Regions from separate parts of the Candidatus Amarolinea aalborgensis genome, predicted to be linked through region 2. Evidence: riboswitches for the same ligand, from Rfam matches in the RefSeq annotation. Region 2 holds a riboswitch; the other holds the start of a gene.
What was found. A riboswitch is a leader RNA that binds a small molecule or an ion and turns the genes downstream of it on or off. The one in region 2 is predicted to bind S-adenosylmethionine.

Region 1 (7,289 bases), on a different contig from region 2:
TCTTGACCAGCGCATAGTTGAATGGAATGGATACTATGATTGGAATTTCAGGAATCTCAAACAATTCGGTCGTGACCTTGCTCACGCTGGTTGGAACAGGTGTTGCGGGCGAAGCAAATGTGACGGTCGGCCACGGTGTTGGTGATGGTGTATAAGATGGCGTCGGCCTTAGAGTTGGCGTCGCTGGTATCAACGTTCGCGTTAGTTGCAGTGAAGCAAGTGGCGACTCCAAGGGTGATTCGGCTGACTGTGGCGTTGAGCCGCATGCTACGACCACGAATGACAACGCAAACAAGGCTACAAGGCGTTTCATAGATTAACCTGCATCGGCGCTGTCTGAAGAGACGGCTCAACAACGCCCTAATACGCGCGCTCCTCGCGGTGCCCAAAACCGAGCGTGTTATCAATCAGGCGCATCCAGTCGGTCTCAATCACGTAGAAACGACTGTTCGCCAGCGGGCCAGCCAGTTCCAGCGCCCCATCGGTCGCGCCTCCCTGCGCGGTCGCGACGAACGGATACTTGGTCAAGTACGCCGCAATGGCCTGATCTTCCTCGGCGCCGGGCGCGGCCAGGCGCGCGCGGCCTTCCAACTGCAGGCCGCGAATCTGGCGCCATTCTTGCCCGTCCTGGTAGATGGCCGCGGCGATGCTTGGCTGGTTGTCAAGCGCCAGGCAGTGATTCGAGGTTGGGTTGGAGATGAAATAGAGGCGCAGCGCGGCGTCCCCGTCATCGTCAGTCCCCCACGTGTGCGCAAAAAACAGCGGCGCGGCCTGCGGCCCTTCCGGCGTCCACGTCGCCAGGGTCAGGGTGGTGTGCGCCTGCAGAAACTCGTCAATCCGTTCTTCAAATGACGTTGCCATGAGCATCTCCTGCCCAACCGGGCATCATTCAGACCGTGGCGCGGCGGGCGGGCGCCGATCGTCCTTGGCCGCCTCGCGCATGCCTTGCCAGTGGTAGTACAGTTCATTTTCCAGTCCCACGCGGGCCAGGATGCGGCCCACGGTGCCATTGACGATGTCATCCACGGTTTGCGGCCGGCTGTAGAAGGCAGGCACGGGCGGGAAGATCACACAGCCGATCTCAGCGGCCTGCGCCATCAAGCGCAGATGCCCCACATGCAGCGGCGTCTCGCGCACAACCAGGACAACCGGCCGCCCCTCTTTGAGTTGCACATCCGCCGCGCGCGTCAACAGGTCGGCGTCGTAGGAATTGGCAATGGCCGACAGCGTCTTGATGCTGCACGGGGCAATGATCATGCCGGCCGTGGTGAACGAACCGCTGGCAATCGCCGCGCCAATGTCGCCAGGCCGGTAGACCGTGTGCGCCAGCGCTTCGACATCCTTCGGGTCCCAGTCGGTCTCCTGCGCGATGGTCATGCGCGCCGAGGGACTCAGCACCAGGTGCGTTTCGATGTCCGGCGCCGCGTGCAAAATCTCCAACAGGCGAATGCCGTAGATTTGGCCGCTGGCGCCACTCAAACCGACAATGATCCGTTTCAAGGCCACACTACACCTCGCCCACGTGCAGCGCCACAGTGCCGAGCATCAGGGTTTGGTAGCGTACGCGGCGCAGCCCCACCGACTCCATGATCCCTTGCAGCGCCTGCGGCAGCGGGAAAGCGAGCGTCGAATGAGGCAGGTAGGTGTACGCCTGCGGCTGACCGCTGAGCAGGCTGCCGATCAACGGCACCAGGCGGAAAAAATAGAGACCGAACAGGTCACGCCAGACGGGCGCCTGCGGACGTGTGATTTCCAGGCACACGACGCGGCCGCCCGGTTTGACCACGCGGCGCTGCTCGGCAAACGCGCGCGCGATGTCGGTGACATTGCGCATCAAAAAGCCGGAACAGACCGCGTCGAAAGTGGCATCGGCAAACGGCAGGCTGAGGGTGTCGGCGTCGGCGAAGCGCAGGCGTGAACCATGCACATCGAGCAGCCCTTCGCGGTAGGCTTTACGCTGCCCCACGATCATCATCTCATGCGTAAAATCAACGCCGGTGACGCGCACATCCGGGCGCAGGCGCATGGCCTCGAAGCCAATGTCGCCGGTGCCGGTCGCAACATCCAGCAGGTGGCCGCCGCTGGGCAAATGGCATTGCTTGACAATCAGACGGCGCCACCGCTGATCCTGACCGCCGGTCATCACGCGGTTCATCACATCATAGCGCCCGGCAATCGCAGCGAACATTTGGTTGACGTAGGTCGGCTTTTGCTCCAGGTCGGGCAAGATCGCCGGCGTCGCCATTACATCTATAGGCTTGGTCATGAGCGGGATTGTACCACAGGGAACGATGGGTTCACAAACCATGCGGCCGTAAAGCGAAAATTGACACGCGGTTGAATATATGCTATAAGCATGATAACAATTGAATAGTACTGATGCTCTTATCCAGAGAGGCTGAGGGACCGGCCCTATGAAGCCTCGGCAACCAGACCACTGGTAGGTAGACACGAGCCATGATACGAGTCGCCAATGATGGACGACGCGCATCGTGACCCACCCGTCACCAGCCAGGTTATGGTGCCAAATCCGGCAGATGTAATCTGGAAGATGAGAGGCAGTGGCTGACGCGGCGCCATTCCTCCTCACTTCGAGGAGGATTTTTTTGTTCTCGTCGCTCAGTCGTGCAACGACGCATGCCCTCTTGTCCATATGCCGAGAGGGTTTTTGTTACCCCAAGCTGGCGGGGTACCTGTGAGCAGCGGCGCTCGCCCAAGCATCAGTGCAGTCGGTCTGAACGGCGGCCTGCGCAACCACCGGGAAGACAGTATGAGCCAAATCAACCACCATGCACAGGAGATCCAAACGATGTCAAGCGATAGCAGCAGCCGCGCCTTGGGATTCACCACGCGCCAATTGCACGCCGGACTGGCGCCCGATCCGACCACGGGCGCACGCGCCTTGCCGATTTACCAGACCTCGTCGTACCAGTTCCGCGACGTAGATCACGCCGCGCGCCTCTTTGCCCTGGAAGAGATGGGCAATATCTACACACGCATCATGAATCCCACCACCGATGTCTTCGAGCGTCGCATCGCCGATCTAGAAGGCGGCGTGGGCGCGCTCGCGTTCAGCTCCGGTCAGGCCGCGGAGACGGCCGCTATTCTCACGCTGTGCGAGGCCGGCGACCATGTGGTCAGCAGCAGCACGCTGTACGGCGGCACCTATTCCCTGTTTGCACACACCCTGCGCAAGCTGGGCATCGAGTTTACCTTCGTGGATGCCTCCGACCCGGAAAACTTCCGCCGCGCCGTGCGCGCCAACACGAAGCTCTTCTACGGCGAAACTCTGGGCAATCCCCAAATTGACGTCTTCCCGTTCGAAGAAGTGTCCGCCATCGCGCACGAGGTAGGGATACCGCTGGTCATTGACAGCACCTTCGCCACGCCGTACCTGTGCCGTCCCTTCGATTGGGGCGCAGATATAGTCGTCCATTCCTCCACCAAGTTCATCGGTGGTCATGGCACCAGCATCGGCGGCGTCCTGGTGGACAGCGGCCGCTTCGACTGGGGCGCCAGCGGTCGTTTTCCCAACTTCACCGAGCCGGATCCGAGCTACCACGGCCTCGTCTTCAACAACCTGGCCCCAGCCGCCTACATCCTCAAGGCGCGCTTGCACGTGCTGCGTGACATGGGCGCCTGCCAGGCGCCGTTCAACGCGTGGCTCTTTGTGCAGGGGCTGGAAACCCTCAGCCTGCGTCTGGAGCGTCATGTCGCCAACGCGCAGGCGGTGGCTGAATACCTGCAAGGCCATCCCAAGGTCAGTTGGGTCAACTACCCGGGTCTGCCCAGCCATCCCTCGTATGAACGGGCCAAGCGTTATCTGCCTAAAGGCCCCGGCGCTATCCTGGGTTTTGGCATCCAGGGCGGCCGCGAGGCGGGGCGGCGCTTCATTAACAGCCTGCAGCTATTCTCGCACCTGGCGAACGTGGGCGACGCCAAATCGCTTGCCATTCATCCGGCCACCACGACCCATCAGCAGCTCAGCGACGCGGAACAGCGCGCGGCTGGCGTCACGCCTGACTTCGTGCGCCTGAGCGTGGGCATCGAAGACCTCGATGACCTGCTGTGGGACCTGGACCAGGCCCTGGCGGCCGCGTAAGAGGATCAACCTGGCCGGTTGGGCGGGCGTCCGACGCTCGCTCAACCGGCCCGGCCGTATGCAGGCAACCGGCCATGGACAAATCAACCGGAAGCGTGGGCATCGTCCACACGCAAACCTTTACCTTTGCTGAGCCGCCGCACGAGCTGCCGCTGGAGAGCGGCGTGCGCCTGGGGCCGATCACGCTGGCGTACGAGACGTACGGCGCTTTGAACGCGTCGCACACCAACGCCGTCCTCGTGCTGCACGCGTTGAGCGGCGATGCGCACGCGGCCGGTCTTTTGGACACGGCGGAGGGCCGCGTGGGCTGGTGGGACGACTGCATCGGGCCAGGCAAGGCCTTTGACACCGATCGCCTGTTCGTGATCTGCTCCAATGTTCTGGGCGGCTGCATGGGATCCACGGGGCCGGCGTCCATCAATCCGGCGACGGGGCGCCCGTATGGCCTGGAATTCCCGGTCATTACGATCAAGGACATGGTCGAGGCGCAGCGCCATCTGCTCGATCATCTCGGCATCGAACGCCTGCTGGCGGTGGCGGGCGGCTCTATGGGCGGTATGCAGGCGCTGCAATGGGCCGCCAGTTACCCAGAGCGTATCCGCGCCTGTATTCCGCTTGCAACCACGGCGCGTCTATCCCCGCAGACGATTGCGCTGAGCGAGGTGGGGCGACAGGCCATTTACCGCGACCCGGCCTGGCGTCATGGCGATTACTACAACGGCCCGCGACCTGACGCGGGCCTGGCCTTGGCGCGCATGATCGGCCACATCACCTATCTCAGCGATCAATCCATGCAGCAGAAATTCGGTCGGCGCCTGCAATCGCGTCAGCACTACGGCTACGACTTTGCCACCGAGTTTGCCGTGGAGAGCTACCTGGCGCACAACGGAGATGCCTTCACGCGGCGCTTCGATGCCAACACCTATCTGTATGTCACGAAAGCGATGGACTATTTCGATCTGACCGTCAACGGCGCCGGGGTCAGCCGATCGCTGGCCGATGCCTTCAGCGGCGCCAGGGACGTCTATTTTTTGGTCGTCTCGTTCAAGTCTGACTGGCTCTACCCCTCGTACCAGTCGCAGGAGATCGTCAGGGCGCTGACGCAGGTGGGCGCGGACGTCACCTCGTGCGACATCGAGTCTAGCTGGGGTCACGATGCCTTCTTGCTTGAAGTGGACACGATGACGCACCTGCTGCGCGATTTTTTGCACCGCGTCGAACGGGAATAAGGGGGTTCTTGCATCATGGCTATCCATCTACCGTCTCTTGATTCGCTGCATGTGGGACGTTATGCGCAGAATCCAGGCCAGGAGGCCGGCAGTCTTGGTGAAATCCCTGCGCTGCGCAGGGACCTGCGCGCGATTGCTGATTTCATCACGCCTGGCAGTCGCGTCTTCGACATCGGCTGCGGCAATGGGGACTTGCTGGCTTTTCTCAAAACAGAGCGCCAGGTGATTGGCCGTGGGCTGGAGCTGTCCGAAAGCGGCGTGCTGACCTGTGTGCGCCGTGGGCTGAGCGTGCGCCAGGGGAATCTGGAGGCTTGCCTGCCCGACTATCCTGACCGCGCGTTCGATTACGTCGTTTTGAGCCAGACGATGCCCTTCGTGGATGATCCCGCGCGCACGCTGGCTGAGATTCTGCGCGTGGGCGAGCGCGGCCTGGTCAGTTTTGCGAACTGGGGCCACTGGCGTTACCGCGTCAACCTGCTGCTGACCGGGCGCATGCCCACGGCGCCGACCGATGGTCTTCCCTGGGCCTCGCCGCGCGCCCGCGCCTTGACGATTCGTGATTTCCAGGACTTCTGCGCCAGCCAGGGGATACGCGTCCTGCGCGCGCAGTTCCTGGACGGCCAGCGATTGCTGACAACCGCCTGGGCGAGCAATCTGCTGGCGACGGTGGCCGTGTTCGAACTGGCGCGGAAGAAGGATTAAGGATTGCAGTTTAGAGATTCCCAGTCACTGCTAAGGCTGCCAGGAGCATAGACAGGATTTACAGGATTGGCAGGATAGTCGGTTCTTCATGCGGATTGTTTTGCATACGCTGGGGAAAAATCATGTTCATCCTGTCAATCCTGTCCAAGTTATAGAGAGGTGGAGAAGAAGATTATGTTAGTCATGAAATTTGGCGGCACATCGGTGGGCGGCGCTGAAGCCTTTGCGCAGGTGGCGAAGATCGTGGCGGCCGCGCGGGCGCAGGACGCGCAGGTGGTTGTCGTGACATCGGCCATGAGCGGAGTCACCAACACCTTGATCGCAGCGGCGCGGGCGGCTGCCGTTGGCCAGGAAGAAGCCTACCGCGAGGCGCGGCTCTCACTCCTGGTCAAGCACCAGGTCGTGGCGGGCCAACTGGTGGCCGATGGGGTCGAACGCGCGGCGCTCGGCCGCCTGTTCGATGAGCGCCTGCGCAGCTTCGAGCGGCTTTGTCGCAGCATCGCGGTCCTGGGCGAACTGACCAGCCGCGGGCTGGATGTTGTCTCCGGTCTGGGCGAACGCCTGGCCGCGCCGCTGCTGGCCGCTGTGCTGCGTGCGCATGGCGTGCATGCCGAAGCCGTAGATGCCACCGAAGTGCTCGTCACCGACGGCAATTTTGGCAATGCCAGTCCTCTGCTGGCAGAAACGCGGGCGCACAGCCAGGAGCGCCTGCTTCCACTGCTCGAAGGCGGCGTAGTGCCGGTTGTCACCGGGTTCATCGGCGCCACGGTCGAGGGCATCCCAACGACGTTGGGCCGCGGCGGTTCTGATTACTCAGCCGCGATCTTGGGCGCCGTGCTTGACGCGAACGAAGTGCAAATTTGGACCGATGTGGATGGCGTGCTCACCGCGGACCCGCGCATCGTGCCCACGGCCCGCACCCTGCCGGAGCTTTCCTACAGCGAAGCGGCCGAGCTGTCCTATTTTGGCGCTAAGGTGCTGCATCCCAAGACCATTCTGCCCGCCATCGAACGCGAAATTCCGCTGCGGGTGCTCAACACCTTCAACCCAGAGCATCCCGGCACACGCATCGTCAAAGAACTGTCGCAAGTCGGGCACAGCATCGGCACAGTCAAGGCGATCACGGCGATCAAAAACTTGACGCTGATCAATGTGGCCGGCAAGGGAATGATGGGCGTGCCGGGCATCGCCGCGCGCACCTTTGCCGCGGTGGCTCGCACCGGCGCCAACGTACTGATGATCTCACAGTCGTCGTC
Region 2 (7,289 bases):
GCGCTGATAATCGCCAAAATCCTGGCCTGCGGTGCAGAACAAGTAGGGGTGTGCGCCCAAAAGGCGCAGACTGTAGGCAATGTTGGCGGCACAGCCGCCGCGTTGACGGCGCATCGAGTCCACCAGGAAGCTGACGCTCAACGTATGCAATTGCTCGGGCAGGATATGATCGGTAAAACGCCCGGGGAAAGACATGATGTAGTCATAAGCGAGGGATCCGGTAACAACGACAGCCATGAGCCTTCTCATTCCTCCTACGTGTCGCCGGCCTTGCGCTGGCCCAGCCGGATACGGGCTTCCGCGGCCTGTTTGGCCTGGCGCAGGCTGTTGAGATAAGGCGGATAACAAATGCCCTCTTCGGTGACAATGCCGGTGAGGTAGCGATGGGGAGTCACATCGAACGCGATGTTCAGGACATGGACGTTGGCTGGGGCCACGGCCACACCGCCGATGTGCGTGATCTCATCCGCGTCGCGCTCTTCGATAGGAATATGGTCGCCAGAGGGCAGGTTGAGATCAATCGTCGAGGTGGGAACCACGGAGTAACAGGGAATGCCGTTCTCTTTGGCAAGCACCGCCAGCTTGTAGCTGCCGATTTTGTTTGCCACATCGCCGTTGGCCGCCACCCGATCAGCCCCAAAAAGAACCACGTCCACTTTGCCGGTGCGCATCAAGTGCCCGGCCGCATTGTCGGCAATCAAGGTCATGGGGATGCCGTCTTGCATCAGCTCCCAGGCCGTGAGGCGCGCACCCTGCAGGCGCGGCCGCGTCTCATCTACCCAGACGTGCACCTTCTTGCCCTGTTCCACGGCGGCGCGTACGACGCCGAGTGCGGTGCCGAAGTCCACCGCGGCCAGAGAACCGGTGTTGCAGTGGTGCAGAATGTTGGCGCCGTCCGGGATCACCGCCGCGCCGAATGCGCCCATGCGGCGGTTGATCTCAACATCCTCGTTCGCCAGGCGCTCAGCCTCGGCCAGCAGCGCGCTGCGGATGTCATCGGTGTTGGGTAGAACCAGGTGGTAGGCCAGCTCAAGCAGGCGTTGGGTGGCCCAACTGAGGTTGACGGCCGTGGGACGAGCGGCATCGAGCACAGACTTGGCGGCTTCCAGGTCAATCAGTAGACTGTCGCGTGTCAGCGCAGGGCTTTGAAACGCAGCCAGCGCCATGCCATACGCGCCGGCCGCGCCGATCGCCGGCGCGCCGCGGATGGTCATGTTGCGAATCGTCTCTGCCACGGCTCGATAATCGTCGAATTCGGGCAGCTCCAGGCGCTGCGGCAGCAGGCGCTGGTCAATCATCTGAACGGTGCGGTTTTTGCTATTCCACCAAATCGTGCGCATGACTACTCCGGTCGCTCATCTGACCCTGGGCCGGTGTGGCGGGGCCAAATAAAAAGCGCCCCTGGCAACGGCCAGCAGGCGCAAAAAGATGCGAGAGCCAACTCTCATCTTTCAGGCGAGCGTAGCCTACACTCCCTGCCGGAATTGGCACCAGCGATAATCACAGGTTGCCGGAGGTTCAACGGGCCGGTCCCTTCCCTCCTCTGGATGAGTTTCCAGTTCTGAATTGTTCTTAGCCGGGCGATAGTATCACAGGGCGTCGCTTTTGTCAAACACTTAGCCAGCAAACTGGGCCAGCGCGCGGCGCAGCCGTTCTTCGACGCCGCTGATGTCGCGCGGAATGGCCTGCACGGCGCGCTGTGCTTCGACAATGCTGTAACCCAGCGCGGTCAACGCATCAATTACTTCAGCATCGGCGGCGGTCAGGGCCAGCATTTCATCGGTTGCGGCCACCACACCGATGCGATCCTTGAGCGTCACCACGATCTTCTCGGCGGTTTTCTTGCCCACGCCCGGCACCCGCGCCAGGATGCCAGGCTGCTCTTGGCTGATCGCCAGCCGGATCGCATCAGGCGCCATGGCCGACAGAAGCGTCAACGCGCCTTTTGGCCCAATGCCAGGCACGGTGAGCAGCAGGTTGAACAAGTCATGCGCCTCTTCCGTCGTGAAGCCAAACAGGCTCAGATTGTCTTCACGCACTTGCAGGTGCGTGTGCAAGGTAATCTCGTCAACCGTGCGCGTGCTCATCAGGACATCAGCGGGTACAAACACTCGATATCCAACCCCGCCGACGTCCACGATGATGGAGTCTTTGCTACGCGCGATGACCTGTCCATGCAAACGAGCAATCATCTCTTGGCCTCTTGTCTCTGCTGATTCTTCTGTCGCGCGTGATCCTGGCGGCCCTCATTGGCGCCGCCAGCAAACGCCTGTCAGCCTGGATCAGGCTGCTCGTTGAACTTGTAACCGGCTCCCCGCACCGTCAAAATATGCGTGGGCTTGGACGGATTCACTTCGATCTTCTCACGCAAGCGCCGAATTCCCACTTCCACCAGGTTCGTACCACCCGCCACGTCGTAACCCCACACATCGCGGAACAACTGCTCCTTCGAAGTTGGCTGCCCGGCGCGCGTGATCAGATAGGCCAGCAATTGATATTCGATGGGGGTCAGGTGAACGATGGCGTCCTCGACCGTGACCTGGCGCAGTCGTGTGTCCAGTGTCACGCGACCGATTTGCATGATTTGGACAGGCGGTGTTTGTTCTGTCCATTCGACCCGGCGCAAAACAGCCTGGATGCGCGCGTCCACCTCCTTGAAAGCAAATGGCTTGGTGATATAATCGTCCGCGCCTAACTCAAAACCATGTACAATATCGTCAACGCTGCCCAACGCGGTCAAGATGATAATGGGAGTGTCGGAACGTTTGCGAATCTCCTCGCACATGCGAAAGCCGTCCATGCGCGGCATCATCACATCCAGGATAACCATATCCACCGGGGTTCTTTCGAAGATTTGTAAGGCGTCTACGCCGTCGGCCGCGGTGAACACGGTATGGCCATGGGCCTCCAGGGAAAGTCGAATCAGGTTTCGCAGAGGCGCTTCATCTTCGGCCAACAGAATGCGGCAATGGCGTACAATGTCTGATGCGGCTTTCGTTGCCATTCAACTCTCCTTCTGGCTGGTTCTAGCCACGTTTGAGCAACTGGTTGAAGCGCGCCGAATGATGATGACACACAGCAATCGCAATGGCATCGGCCGCATCGTCTGGTCGCGGTATTTGGTCTAGGTTCAACAGCATACGCACCATTTGCTGCACCTGCGACTTGTCAGCTCGTCCGTAGCCCACCGTGGCCTGCTTCACGGCCTGCGGCTTGTACTCAAATACGGGCATAGCGGCCTCGGCGGCGGCAAGTAAGGCCACACCACGCGCCTGGCCCACGGCAATCGCGGTGGTGACGTTGCGACTGAAGAAAAGCTCTTCAACGGCCATTGCTTCCGGATGGAACTGCGCAATGATGCTAGATAGTTGACGAAAAATCGAGAGCAGACGTTGCGGCATCGGTTGATCAGGCGTCGTTGTGATGGCGCCATACGCCACCAATTCAAGCACATCATCAGGGTTATCCACCAAACCGTAGCCCATGATGGCGGTGCCGGGATCAATTCCGAGGATTAACATGTCACGACCGTGTTATCTGGATGCTCTGTCATCCCGTGGGTCGCCGCGCCGCAGTGACAGCGTCCGTCACGCCAGCGAGGTGACCCACGCAAGAAGCTAAACCGCGTTTTCCATCGCTGCCAGCGCCTCGTCGGTCACTTCCAGGTTGGAGTAGACTTTGGTCACGTCGTCCAATTCTTCCAGGTTCTCCATGAGGTGCATGACTTGCACTGCCTCGACCGGTTCAATGGCAATGGTGGTCTTAGGCACCATGATGAGTTCGGATTCTGTGATGTGCAGTTTCTGCCGAGTCAACGCTTCGCGCACAATCTGCAGATCGCCTGGATTGGTGTAGATTTCTGCTTCGCCGTCTGCAAACTGGATATCGTCGGCGCCGGCTTCGAGGGCGATTTCAAAGAGCTTGTCTTCGCTCTGACCTTGCGTTTCGATGATGATGTGACCACGGGCCTCGAACTGCCAGGCCACAGAACCCGCTTCACCGAGGTTGCCGTTGGCGCGTGTGAACAGGCGCCGGATGTCGCCGATCGTGCGATTGCGGTTATCGGTGACGATCTGCATCAACACGGCGATGCCATGCGGACCATACCCCTCGTACAGAAGCTCCTCCAGCAAGGTGTCCTTGTCAGTGCCTGCCCCGCGTTTGATCGCCCGTTCGATGTTGTCGCGCGGCATGGCGTTGGCCTTGGCTTTGTCTACGGCCAGGCGCAATTTGAAATTGTATTCGGGATCCCCGCCCTCGCGTGCGGCAATGGTGATTTGACGGGCCAGTTTCGTGAACAAAGCGCCGCGCTTTGCGTCGGTTGCGCCTTTTTTGCGCTTGATCGTTGCCCATTTACTGTGACCAGACATAAAAACACTCCTCTGTGTTTCCAGGCCAATTCAACGAGAAGGGTCGCGCCAATTGACCATGATTAGACTAAGATATTATAGCACAGAATTGACGAACTTCGGATTTCCCGCCTGAGAGCCGTCATAGGGTGGGAGTACACGCAGCCTCGTCAGTGATCAGTCCCTCACGTGTTTCACCGCGCCTGACTCTGCGAGCTGCGCCCGGCCGCGCACATGCGCTTCCACCGCGCGGATGAAACCGAGGAAGAGCGGCCGCGGCGCAGTAGGCCTTGACTTGAACTCAGGGTGAAATTGGCTGCCCAACATCCAGGGATGATCTCGCAGCTCCGCGATTTCCACCAGGCGGCCGTCTGGCGACAAGCCGCTGAAGACCAGCCCGGCCTTTTCCAGGATAGCCCGGTAGGCATTGTTGAATTCAAAGCGATGCCGATGGCGCTCCATCACGGTATTGACCTGATAGGCCGCGGCTGCGCGCGTGCCCGCCACCAGGTTGCAGGGATAAATGCCCAGGCGCATGGTGCCGCCCAGCTCTTCCACGGCGCGCTGGTCTGGCATCAAGTCAATGACCGGGACGCGCGTGGTGGGATCGAATTCCACGCTGTTCGGTTCATCGCTGTCGAAGACATGGCGCGCAAATTCGATGCACAACACCTGCATGCCCAGGCACAGGCCCAGGTAGGGCACTTTCTGTTGACGTGCAAAGCGCGCCGCCACGATCTTGCCTTCGATGCCGCGATAGCCAAAGCCGCCCGGCACCACAATGCCGTCCACCGTCTCCAGGAGGTGGGCGCTGCGCCCCTTTTCCAGATCCTCCGAACTGATCCAGGTGATCTCCACGCCGTAGCCGAGCGCCCATGCCGCATGTAGCAGCGCCTCGCGCACGCTCATGTAGGCATCTTCCAACTCGACATACTTGCCGACGACGCCGATCTTGAGCATCGGTTTGTCCTCACGCGCACGCGCCACCAACGCGCGCCATTCTGCCAGGTGGTCGCCATGCTCGGCCGCGGTCGCCACAGCCTGGGAATAACCAAGCCGGCTGAGGACATAATGCGCCAGCCGAGACTGCTCCAATTCCAGGGGCACGGCGTAAACGGTGTCAGCCGTCACCAACGGCACCACCGCTTCAACATCCACATCGCAAAAGAGGGCAATTTTCTCGCGCAGGCTGTCTTCCACGGGATGATCGGAGCGACAGACAATGACATCGGGTTGGATGCCGATGCTGCGCAGTTCGCGCACACTGTGCTGCGTCGGCTTGGTCTTCAGTTCGCCCGAAGCAGCCACATAAGGCATCCAGGTGACATGCAGATACAGCGTTTTGTCGCGCCCCACATCTTTGCGCATCTGGCGGATGGCTTCCAGGAACGGCAGCCCTTCAATATCGCCCACGGTGCCGCCCACTTCAACAATCACAACCTGCGCCTCGCTCGCTTTGGCCACCGCGGCAATGCGGCGCTTGATCTCGTTCGTCACGTGCGGAATCACCTGAATGGTGCCGCCGAGGTAATCGCCCCGCCGCTCGCGTCCGATGACTTCTGCATAAATCTGGCCCGAGGTTACATTGCTGGCGCGGCTCAAATTCTCATCAATGAAGCGTTCATAATGGCCCAGGTCCAGGTCGGTCTCGGCGCCGTCTTCGGTGACAAAAACCTCGCCATGTTGATAGGGCGACATGGTGCCCGGATCCACGTTCAGGTAGGGATCCAGTTTTTGGATTGAAACCGTCACCCCGCGACTCTTCAGCAGCCGTCCCAGCGCGGCCGCGGTGACGCCTTTGCCCAACGAGCTGACAACGCCGCCGGTCACAAAGATGTAGTTGGTCATGCAGGCTCTTCTCCTCTTCGATTCAGCCAGGGTCAGCGTGACGCTGGCCGTTACTGCGATTGCCGTACCTATGCAAACGAAAGAGACACGGGGACTATTCCCCGTGTCTCTTGGCGACGTTGAAAAAATGGGTCGCGGCACCAACCCGCGTCCGTGGCCGCGCCCCCATCGTTTTGCGATGATTTGTTGTACTGAAACCGTTTTGTCGCCTGGTCATGGCGCTCAGTATAGCGCATAACCGTGAGATTTCCAAAGTCCACGCGGATTCAACAGCAGTTCCAGTTTGGACAAATTCGCTGCGTTCTTTGTGATCTCTGTGGTAAAAAAACCGGCCTACCTTGGGAACTGCGGGCAGGCGATCCAGGATTTGGCGCGTTCAGCAATCTCGGTTAGGATAAGCCATTGGTTGTAAGCGGCAACCCACCACGGCGCCAAAAACCTGGAAACGAGCTTTTATGCCTTTTACCTGCGTGGCTCTCGATCTTGAGACGACTGGTCTTGACGCGGAACGCGATGCGATCATTGAGATTGGCTGCGTGAAACTGCAAGATGGTCGCATCAGCGACGAATGGTCAACCCTTGTCAACCCTGGGCGTCCCCTTCCCCTGGGCATCATACAGTTGACGGGTCTCACCGATGCTGATCTGACTTCCGCGCCGCCCCTGGCGTTGGTTGGTCCGGCCCTCCTGCGCTTCGTTGGCAATCTCCCCATTGTCGGCCACAACATCGGCTTCGACCTGGGCTTCCTGGCGCAGTTCGACTTGTTTCGCGCCAACCTGGCCATTGACACCTTTGATCTGGCGACGGTGCTGCTCCCGCGCCAGGATCGCTACAACCTGGCCTCGCTCGCGGCTCGCTTCAACATCACCCTGACCGAAGCCCATCGCGCCCTGGATGACGCCCGCGCCAGCCTGCAGCTCTTTCTCGCGTTGGTTGAGTACGGCAGCCGCCTGCCTGCGCCGCTGCTGAACGAAATGAGCCGCCTGGCGAGCCGCAGCGCCTGGGCGCTGCGGCCCATTTTCCACGAAATGGCTTCCCAGGCCGCGGTCGCGCCGCGGGCCGCGTCGTCCCAGGTGGCGCCGGGCCGGCTGC

Region 1: it holds a riboswitch for S-adenosylmethionine, as region 2 does, so the genes downstream of both, ACPQ6D_RS14305 (O-acetylhomoserine aminocarboxypropyltransferase/cysteine synthase family protein) here and mtnA (S-methyl-5-thioribose-1-phosphate isomerase) in region 2, are expected to answer to the same signal.

Annotation. Positions count from the first base shown of each region.
Region 1 is NZ_UETR01000010.1:82,578-89,866, reverse strand. It holds gene ACPQ6D_RS14325 (hypothetical protein) at 1-313, opposite strand, end outside; gene ACPQ6D_RS14320 (pyridoxamine 5'-phosphate oxidase family protein) at 361-861, opposite strand; gene ACPQ6D_RS14315 (UbiX family flavin prenyltransferase) at 886-1,500, opposite strand; gene ACPQ6D_RS14310 (ubiquinone/menaquinone biosynthesis methyltransferase) at 1,508-2,266, opposite strand; SAM riboswitch class I at 2,383-2,558, shown strand; gene ACPQ6D_RS14305 (O-acetylhomoserine aminocarboxypropyltransferase/cysteine synthase family protein) at 2,810-4,102, shown strand; gene metX (homoserine O-acetyltransferase MetX) at 4,177-5,331, shown strand; gene metW (methionine biosynthesis protein MetW) at 5,347-6,033, shown strand; gene ACPQ6D_RS14290 (aspartate kinase) at 6,208-7,289, shown strand, end outside.
Region 2 is NZ_UETR01000013.1:342-7,630, forward strand. It holds partial or broken gene ACPQ6D_RS15660 (PfkB family carbohydrate kinase) at 1-237, opposite strand, end outside; gene mtnA (S-methyl-5-thioribose-1-phosphate isomerase) at 255-1,340, opposite strand; SAM riboswitch class I at 1,442-1,554, opposite strand; gene ruvA (Holliday junction branch migration protein RuvA) at 1,617-2,192, opposite strand; gene ACPQ6D_RS15675 (response regulator) at 2,273-3,004, opposite strand; gene ruvC (crossover junction endodeoxyribonuclease RuvC) at 3,027-3,521, opposite strand; gene ACPQ6D_RS15685 (YebC/PmpR family DNA-binding transcriptional regulator) at 3,618-4,370, opposite strand; gene ACPQ6D_RS15690 (CTP synthase) at 4,527-6,197, opposite strand; gene ACPQ6D_RS15695 (helicase C-terminal domain-containing protein) at 6,653-7,289, shown strand, end outside.